Regions from separate parts of the Anaerobacillus sp. ABR4_321 genome, predicted to be linked through region 2. Evidence: predicted binding sites of a transcription regulator. Region 2 holds the regulator's gene; the other holds the start of a gene.

What was found. Region 2 encodes NrdR, which represses ribonucleotide reductase genes. Its sites were predicted from a motif close to AACACNATATATNGTGTT; they were not measured.
Region 1: the regulator NrdR is predicted to act here: its motif matches at 3,337-3,354, upstream of ACXADT_RS11010 (vitamin B12-dependent ribonucleotide reductase).

The regions. Positions count from the first base shown of each region.
Region 1 covers NZ_JBSWTK010000001.1:2,127,383-2,132,323, reverse strand. The annotation lists gene mntR (transcriptional regulator MntR) at 3-443, opposite strand; gene ACXADT_RS11010 (vitamin B12-dependent ribonucleotide reductase) at 630-3,128, opposite strand; gene ACXADT_RS11005 (lipoate--protein ligase family protein) at 3,572-4,402, opposite strand; gene ACXADT_RS11000 (rhodanese-like domain-containing protein) at 4,574-4,941, shown strand, end outside.
Region 2 covers NZ_JBSWTK010000001.1:1,817,373-1,822,313, reverse strand. The annotation lists gene ytxC (sporulation protein YtxC) at 1-720, opposite strand, end outside; gene dnaI (primosomal protein DnaI) at 846-1,775, opposite strand; gene ACXADT_RS09355 (replication initiation and membrane attachment family protein) at 1,804-3,153, opposite strand; gene nrdR (transcriptional regulator NrdR) at 3,262-3,720, opposite strand; gene ACXADT_RS09345 (cytosolic protein) at 3,795-4,181, opposite strand; gene speD (adenosylmethionine decarboxylase) at 4,300-4,689, opposite strand.

The DNA.
Region 1 (4,941 bases), 310 kb from region 2:
GATTATACTTCGGATTGCTCATCTTCTTCATTCTTACGTTGCACTTCACGCAAAGCTCCAACGCGGTCTTCTGTTTCTTCAAAATATTGAACAAGATCTCCAATTCTGTCGATTGCATCCCAGCTAAGATGATGTTCAATACCTTCTACATCTTCGTATATGTTTTCTTCATTCACGCCGATTACACTAAGGAATTGTTCTAATAACGCATGACGGTCCACTAGTCTCTTCCCTAGTTTTTTCCCTTTGGGAGTTAGCATAAAGCCACGATACTTCTCATAAACCACATATTTACCTTTATCTAATTTTTGAATCATTTTGGTTACCGAGGAGGGATGTACCTCTAAAGCTTCTGCAATATCAGAAACACGTGCATAACCTTTGTCGTCAATTAGTGAATAAATACGTTCTATATAATCTTCCATACTTGGAGTAGTGGCCATTGGATTCCCTCCATCTTTTATTCCATTTAAGCCAATCAATAAAAGCATACACCATAGTATGGGCTGAGACAAGGAAAGGTTCCTCTTCATGAGGAGCAATTTAATTGGTCTACACTTTCATCGATCTTGTTTTCATAAAAACAAGGAATAAGCATATCGCCTATTCCTTGTGTAACGAGATTTTTATTAAAGTCCACATTTAAGCTGAGCATTACAATTATCGCACGTGTTACATCCGCCAATTTCTTTAACTTGACCTTGTCTACATACGGGACACGTGTTCCCTACTTCTGAGCCTATCGTAACGTCAGTTGATCTTAAATCTGTAATGGTATCTACCAAAACAACCTGTTTCTTCTCTTCCATACCATCCTCAAATTGAAGCTGCTCAAATGAATTCTCTTCAGCCTTCAACGTTAAAACTTGTGAGTCACGGCTTCCATCTACGTATACTGTTCCGCCTTTCGCTCCACCATGATATAGGCGCTCGTACACTTCTTCTACCTGTTTTACTGTATAGCCTTTCGGCGCATTCACCGTTTTAGAGATTGAACTATCGACCCATCTCTGAATAACACACTGTGTATCAGCATGTTCTTCAGGAGCCAGTTCCATAGCTGATACAAACCATTCAGGTAACTTTTCAGGATCAGCTTCAGGATTTCGTGAGTAGTATTCTTCAACAATATCTGCTTTAACTTCGATAAACTTACCAAGACGTCCACTTCTGTAGTATGAGAAGGAGAAATACGGCTCAAGACCAGTAGAAACACCTACCATCGTTCCTGTGCTTCCCGTTGGTGCAACGGTAAGTAAATGAGAGTTCCTGATTCCATAATCAAGAATGCTATCTCTGATATCATTCGGCATCTGCTGCATGTAGCCAGTGTTCACAAACGCTTCACGAAGGCGATTCGTTTCACTTTCAGTTTTGCCTTCTAGGAAAGGAAAACTTCCTTTTTCTTTAGCAAGCTCAACGGATGCGCGATACGCAGTGGTTGCGATCGTCTCAAAGATTTGGTCTGTCAGTTTATTTCCTTCTTCGGATCCATATACAGTCTCACAATAAATGAGAAGATCATGTAATCCCATTACACCGAGACCAACACGTCTTTCACCTAAAGCCTGTGTTTCGTTTTCTTCTAAGAAATATGGTGTTGCATTAATTACGTTATCTTGCATACGAACGCCAACTTCAACCGTTTCTCTCAATTTATCAAAATCAACTGATTTTGAATCTTTGTCTGCCATTTCAGCAAGGTTGACTGCAGCTAGATTACATACGCTGTATGGAGCTAAAGGCTGTTCACCACATGGGTTTGTAGCTACAACTTTTTGTCCATAAGAAGTTGCATTTGTTTTTTCATTCGCATTATCGATAAAGAAGATACCAGGTTCTGCTGAATATGTTGCACAAATATTGATCAAATCCCAAAGTTCTTTCGCCTTCACTTTTCGATAAGTACGTATAGGAAATCCTTGCGCTTCCCAATCTCGTACATCTCCACTTTCATGCCACTTCTGGTTATAGATTTCCATCTGCTCTTTTGTGTAGTTTTCTACGTCAGGGAACTTGAGAGCGTAGTCGTCATCATTTTCAACCGCATCCATAAAGTCTTTTGTCAAACATACTGAAATGTTCGCGCCGGTAAGAAAATCTGGATTATGAACAGAATATGTCCCTCCGGTTTGGATCTTTTCGTGTGCATTCTGAATTACTTTTTCTTCGAAGCCTCCATAACCTTGAATACTTCGGTAGTTTAGAATGCTTTGATACATGGAACGTTCGGTTTCTGTCAGAGGTGTAAACTTCAACTTATCCTCTGCGAGTTTCTTAATCTGCTCATCTTTTGTATTTTCTACTAGGTATCGCAAAATTCTTGGGTTTTGCATTTTAGAGATGATGAATTCAATAATGTCAGGATGCCAATCTGCTAACATGATCATTTGCGCGCCGCGTCTTGATCCACCTTGCTCAACAAGATGTGTTAATTTTGCAATATCGTCTAACCAGGAAACAGATCCTGAAGATTTTCCATTCACACCTCTTGCAAGTGCATTTCGAGGGCGTAGACTTGAGCCGTTCGTGCCAACTCCTCCGCCTCTACTCATAATTTCCATCACCTGTTTTCGGTGCTCAGAAATCCCTTCACGTGAATCTTGAGGATAAGGCATTACGTAGCAGTTAAAGTAGGTAACCTCTGTTTCGGCACCAGCACCATAAAGAACTCGTCCAGCTGGTACAAAGTTCATCGAAGATAGCTCTTTATAAAACCGCTCTTCCCAATATTCTTTTTCACCACTCGTTGTTTCTACCTCAGCAAGACCACGTGCATTTCGTCGTGCGATCTGCTCATAATAAACTTCCAGCGGCTTCTCTATAACATCAAGAGACCTTACGATCATTCCTGTTTCTCGTTCTTCTTCAGAATCTAATACAGCTACATAATCTTCGTGAACCGCAACATGTGCTTTCTTTGTGGCGTGATCGACTTCTTCGATAAAGCCAAGTCCTCGTGCAGGAAACTTCGGGTCTTCCTTAATCGTTAGTACGACGAAGTCTCCTTTTTTCAGGGTTCTTTTCTCTGTATCTTTAAAAGCATATCGATCCAACATCACCAGTCGACTTACACCATCGTGACTTAAGTGCATGTCATCCGTAACGGGATGAACTTGGGAAAACATTTCGATATCTTTGTTTAACTGCTCAATGTTGATTGACCGTCTTCTTTCTCCAGTCTTAATGGTCAATTGAACCCCTCCGTTTCAAAATCTTTTATCTCTTACAACAGCGATGTAAAAACTCTTAAGTATCATCTGGATTAATAGTAGCACATGTCCATTCACGAGACAATCATTTTAAACTACATATAGTACTTTAATTTATTTATCAAACACTATATATAGTGATTCGCCATGATTCAACTAAATTTGTCAACTTTCAAATCGAGCGATTTTCATTGAAAACAATCGATTATGATAGCAGGACAGCTCATAACCCTATAAAAAGAGAAATTTCGTTAATTGCTTTTTTTACCATCGTGTTTTTAATAGTTATATGTACCTTTCTTTAGAATAGAACACTTGTTCTCATGAAGTCAATATGAAAAAGCATCCAGTTCGGATGCTCATTTTTTATAATTCCACTCATCGCTCATATAGCGCTCTTCAGCAAGGTTATTCACATAAGCTTCCTGCTCATCTGAGAGCTCATACGGCACGAGTTCAATTCCAAGACCTTCTTCGAATCCATTATAGAATGCCTGGATCGCATCATTTGTTGACACTGGTTCACTTCTTAAAGCATTTATCGCTACTGCTTTCTTTCTAAAGCCGCGTTGCATTCTTTCACGTATCCGCTCATTTTTAAATTTGAAACAATCGAATAGTTTGTCCTCATCAATATCTAGTAGGATAGAGCCGTGCTGAAGAATAACACCCTTTTGCCTCGTCTGTGCACTCCCTGCGACCTTCCTCCCTTCAACGACTAGTTCATAATAAGAAGGGGAATCGAAGCAAACGCCAGACCTTGGCGAGCGGAGTTCAGCTTTCTCCTCTTCAGATTGTGGAATGGCAAAGTACGCATCTAGTCCTAACTCAACAAAGCCCAACCTCAGTCCTTCAGAGATCACCCTATAGGCTTCAGTAACGGTTTTTGGCATGTTTGGATAATCTTCATTTACGATTACACTATATGTAACTTCTTTATCGTGCAGTACAGCACGTCCACCGGTAGGTCTTCTTACAAAACCCATATTGTATCTTTCAACTGCTGTAAGGTCAATATCTCGATCTACTTGCTGGAAATAGCCAACTGATAGAGTAGCTGGGTCCCATCCATAAAACCGGATAACGGGAGGGATCAACCCTTCGCTATGCCATTTTAATAATGCTTCATCAAGTGCCATATTATAGGCAGGAGAACGATCTCCTGAATTAATAAATGCCCATTGCCTCATACAAATACTCCTTTATCTTTCCATATTTCCACCATACTCGTTTAGTTTAGCAAAGCTATAACGAGATAACCAATAAACTTTCCTCCTAATTTGTTATTTTCTTTTTGCGGAAAAACGAAAAGACGTGTAAACTTAGTATTGTCGATTTTAGTTGAAAGGGTGTACGGAATAATGGAATGGATTATCGCGTTACTAGTTGCAATCATTGTATATGTAGTCATTTCGAGATTTCTACAAAAAAAGAACTTGAAAACGCTAACCGAGGAAGAGTTTAGGGCAGGTTATCGAAAAGCCCAGTTAATCGATATTCGGGAACCAAAAGATTTCGAAAATGGTCATATCCTCGGTGCAAGAAATATTCCAGTTAGTCAGCTTAAGATGAGAATGAAAGAAATCCGTAAAGATCAACCTGTTTATATGTATGATCATAATGGAATCATCACTGCGCGTGCTGCAAGCATGCTTAAGAAAAACGGTATTCGTGATCTTTATCAATTAAAAGGCGGCTTCAAAAAATGGGGCGGCAAAGTTAAGAAGAA
Region 2 (4,941 bases):
TACATTTATTTCTTCGGGTGCTAAATATAAAAGCGGTAACAAAATATCCGGGTCGATTTCATCAGTTGTTAATTCATTCGGAAGCTCTTCAAAATACATGTCCATTGAATCAACAACAAGCTTGACCCCCTTCTCATCTACAAGGTGATACTCCCCATCGAAAAGAAGGTTCACCTCCTTCTGTTTCGGATTCCTAAGCTGCAGCAGCTGCCTAAGTGCTTCAATGAAGTTCTGATACTCTTGCTCGAGTTTGTATTCATCAATTGCTTCAGCAACTAAAGCAGAGAGAAGCTTTTGATAGGGTCTCGTCCTAAAAACAAGAAATGAGTCAAACGAAATCGTACCTCCTTGCTCGATACAACCAAATGCTGCATCTCGAAGAATAGTAAACCTCTCACGATATCCCTCAGTTCTTGGGACGTCGATGCGATCCCCATCGCCTATGCTTCTTGCTAAACCGCAGATCTCATCAATTTCCTCACGATCTTTAAAATAATAGCTAGTCCTTAAAATATTTTGCATCCATACCTTTTCATAGGTGGTCTTAACACAGTGGGCGAGGCAATCGGCAATTTCAAAACACGTTCTTGAATCGTATGGCTCAATCGGTATGGAAAGAACCATTTCTGCTTCATTTTCAAGTGTCTCTTTCCCTCTCAGGCATAGAGCTGCATGTACAACGTCATAGTCTGCTTTGTTTTTGAACGTAAGTGAAACCAACTTTTCCCCCTCCTGTCCACCTTCTTATTAGCATCTATATGGCCGAACTACAGGAAAGATGAATGAAACAATAAAAAAGCCACCCACAACTAGTGGATGGCTTCAACGCAAGAAGAGATCGTGCCTTATTTCCGCCTGTTCTTCCCTTCAAGAAAGATGGGCGTCGTATAATGTTTGATTCGTTCCATAATTCGTTTTGCTTTCGTTAACTCGACCCCTGCTTTATTTGAATAAGCAAGGTGTTCTTCAAGCAAATCATAATCAAGGTTTGAAGAATAAAGTGTAGGGAGTCCCTCCGTCATCCGGTATTGAAGCAGTGTTCCTAAAATATCATCACGAACCCATGTAGAGATATTCTCTGCCCCAATATCATCCAAAATAAGAAGAGGGGTCTCTTTTAGGAAGTTTAGTTTTTCATCGATCGACTGATCTTGAATCGCACTCTTCATTTGTCTAAAGAAGTCAGGTGTATAGATGAACTGAGATTGAACCCCTTTTTCTTTTGCAAGCTGATTCGCAATCGCACCGAGGAGAAAAGTCTTCCCGACCCCAAAGCCGCCATGTACGTACAGTCCCTTAGACGTTTCACCAGGGACAAAATCTTCAACGTATTGATCAGCAGCTTGAAACGCTTCGATTCTGCCCCCGTCATCATCGATATCAGCAAAAGATGCGTTCAGGATTTCTTTAGGAATGTAATAGCTTTTTACCATCTCATTGCGTTTCTTATTATCTTCTTCTTGAATCCTAGTAGGGCATCGGTTGTATCGAATATCGATCACGGTTCTATTGATAAATAGCTCAGGTTCATACCCGTCCATCATGTTGACACAATTAGATAGTCCGTCGCACCCTTCACAGCCCTTCGTTTGCGTTGTGTATTCGTATAGTCTGGCGAGACTTCGGTCGATCATTTTTTCATCGACTTCTTCGTTCTCTGCACAAAATGCACGAATATGTGGATCAGACAAAATTGCTTTTTTCATTTCCTTATATTTCTGTTGAAATTTATTATTTGCAGGCATTTTATTAAAAGATTCTTGAATGGATTCCATCTATTTTCACCCGCTCTCATTACTTATATTAGTCTTTTTTATATTTGCTTAGAAACTTTTGCAGCTGCTTTTGCTTTTCAGCGCGTTCGTCCTCAGACATTTCCGGTTCTTTTGGATTCGAAATCCATTCCGGTACTTTGTCTTTCCTTGCTGAAGTCTTGTTACGGTTAGAAGTTTTATTCGCTTTCTTAGGTGATGGTTGTTCTAATTCTTTAATCGCCAAGTCCATCGCTTCTCTCACTGTCTTCACATTCGCTCTAGCCCAATGACTTGCAAACTTCTCTACGTAGTTTTTCGATAGCTTCTTATCCTGCGTTTCTAGAATAAAGTCTAACAGTACGTTCATCACACCAGGAGTTAAATTCTGCTCGTCCATAATTCGTTCAACCATTCGCATATCTGCTTGTGAAGGCTTACCACCTCCAGCAGCCCTTTGCAAGATGTCATATGGTGTCATCTGTTCGTATCGTTGGGCAGCTTTTTCTTCCTGGGTTGATGGCTCTTTCTTATGAAATTCTTGTAATTCCTCAGGCTGCTTTCTCAGTTGAAGCGCAGGAACTTTCCCTTTGTTTTCTAATGCAAACCAGCTGCTAACCTCTTTACGCAGTAAATCTTCAGTCAACATATCATGATGAATAGCAGCTTGTTCAACAATTCGAGCCATCTCATATGGCTCGATTTTATACACGAAAGCTAAACGCTCGATCGTCTGTTTAACAGACTTATTAAGCATTTGATTTGATACAATCATATCAGAAATATGCTGCTTCATCACTTCAAAATCAAAACGGGGAGAACTGAACACAAGCCCTTTGTTTTCACTTCTGCCAACCGCTGGAACCTGTGGCTCATCATTTTCATCAGCCATAACCATTTCGGAAGGATGTAAGGAATCATAGACATCATTGAACGAAGCAGTAACGTTTTCGTATTTATCTCTATCGATCAACTTACTTGAGAAATGTTTTTTCAGTTCATTGTATCGGTTTCTGCCTAGTCTATTAAATAAGTAAATATTTAAAACACCATCATTGAAAAAGCGCTCTGGCGTTAGAGGTGGATGTAATTCATACGCAAAATGTCTCGGATCCTGGTCCGTTTTCAAATACGTATTCAATAGACCGATTCCTTCTAATTTCTTTCTTTCTTCTAAAACCTTCTTCAAATCCCACCTCAGCATAACCTTTAGGCTGTGATGCGTCATTGATCCATGATCTTGATGTTCATACATACTCCACAACGTCATATACAAACTATATGCCTCTGCACCGATTAAGGGCTGATATAAGAGAGTTAGGATCTTTCTATCATACTCATGAAGAAGGCCAGCAGCCTCCACTCGAAGGGTATCAACAGGTAGTAGTTCTTTCCAATGCATATGCTTCACCTTTATCTTCTATCTTATTATTGTACTTCACTACTAAATTTAGTCTTTATTAGGTCGTCTTAACGTACAAAAAAAGAGCTTAATCTAAGCTCTCTTTCTTTACTCCGCTCTGTTTATCAACTCTTTTAGTTCTTTAATGAATACATTGATATCTTTGAATTGACGATAAACTGAAGCAAACCTTACATAGGCAACTTCATCCACTCTGGCAAGTTGATCCATTACAAGCTCACCGATAACATCACTGCTAATCTCAGAAGCTCCCTGATTACGTAAGTCACGTTCAATTTCATTTACAACTTTTTCAAGAGTTTCTAGAGGAACAGGTCTTTTTTCACACGCTTTTATTAATCCTCGAAGAATTTTATCTCTGCTAAATTCCTCTCTTGTTCCTTCTTTTTTCACAACGATAAGCGGAATTTCTTCTACCGTTTCGAACGTTGTAAAACGGTATGTACAGGATTCACATTCACGGCGTCTCCGAATAGACCTGCCATCGTGAACAGGTCTTGAATCCAGTACTCGTGTTCCATTTATATTACAGTTGGGACAACGCATCAGATCATCTCCACCAAACGCACAAGATTTCTATATCTTATTTTAGCATAAATTAAAGAAGTGCACTAATCCTATTAAGAATTTGAATATCCTGTTCCTAAAAATGTGAGTTGCTTTTGTAGAGCTTGATATGCTGTCTCGATAACGCGTTTACTATAGCCGAAATCAACAGGCAATGGCGTCTCTGTCGATACAGAGAAATCTATTGCCGTTCTGTAAGGTCTTACGGACACGACAGTTACAACGATAAGAGCTTTCTTTCCACCATTTATTTGGAACACAAATTCTCCTCGATCGAGAGAATCTGTTACGATTTCTCCTTTAAAGTGTTTCAGAAGTACTTCCTTAGCTGCTTTATAACCTTGTTCCTTCGTTGTTTTAAAGTAATGTGTTTTTAATGCTTCATTCGGGTGATTTTCCCCTGTTTCTGCTCTATTCGTAAAAAAATCTTTTATCCCCACCGTGTTCCTCCTTTATTTTTTTTTAGAATAGCAAGAAACGGTAAAGAAATCAATTCACTAAGCAATGTGTGCATAAGAAAAAGGAGTGCATTCGCACTCCTTGATTTTTTCGTATAGTTTATGAAGTAAACGCTGATTCCTGTTCTCTAAGTCTAGGTTTAACTGGGCCCATTCCACGAGGTAATTCAATGTTTTCTCTCGTATCAGCACCAAGCGCATCTGCAATATGGTTCGCAGCAACATTTGGATCAAGATCGCCACAGGTATACACATCGATACTTGCATAACCGTGCTCAGGAAAACTGTGAATCGTCAAATGTGATTCAGAAATAATGACAACTCCACTCACACCTTGAGGTGCAAACTTGTGAAATGCAACTTCTCTAACTTCAGCTCCAGACTTAAGTGCCGCTTCTACAAACGTTTCTTCGATTAGTTTCATATCGTTAAGCTTATCTACGTCACAGCCCCATAACTCAGCAATAACGTGTCGTCCAATTGTTTCCATTTAAATATCCCCCTTTAATTTTTACTCATGCGGTTAGCATGCGGTATTGAAAATCCACCACGGGGGAAAGTTAGTCCGATGAGGTCCTAACCCTTTAAGTAGTTTTCAACGCCAAATTGCTATAAAAGAAGTTCACGAAAAATAGTATAATGCTTTTAAAATAGATTTGCAACTACAAAATTTTTCGGGATTAAAGGAATACGATTCGCTTCTCTTTAATAGCATTATCGATACAAAATAAAAAGAAGCAGG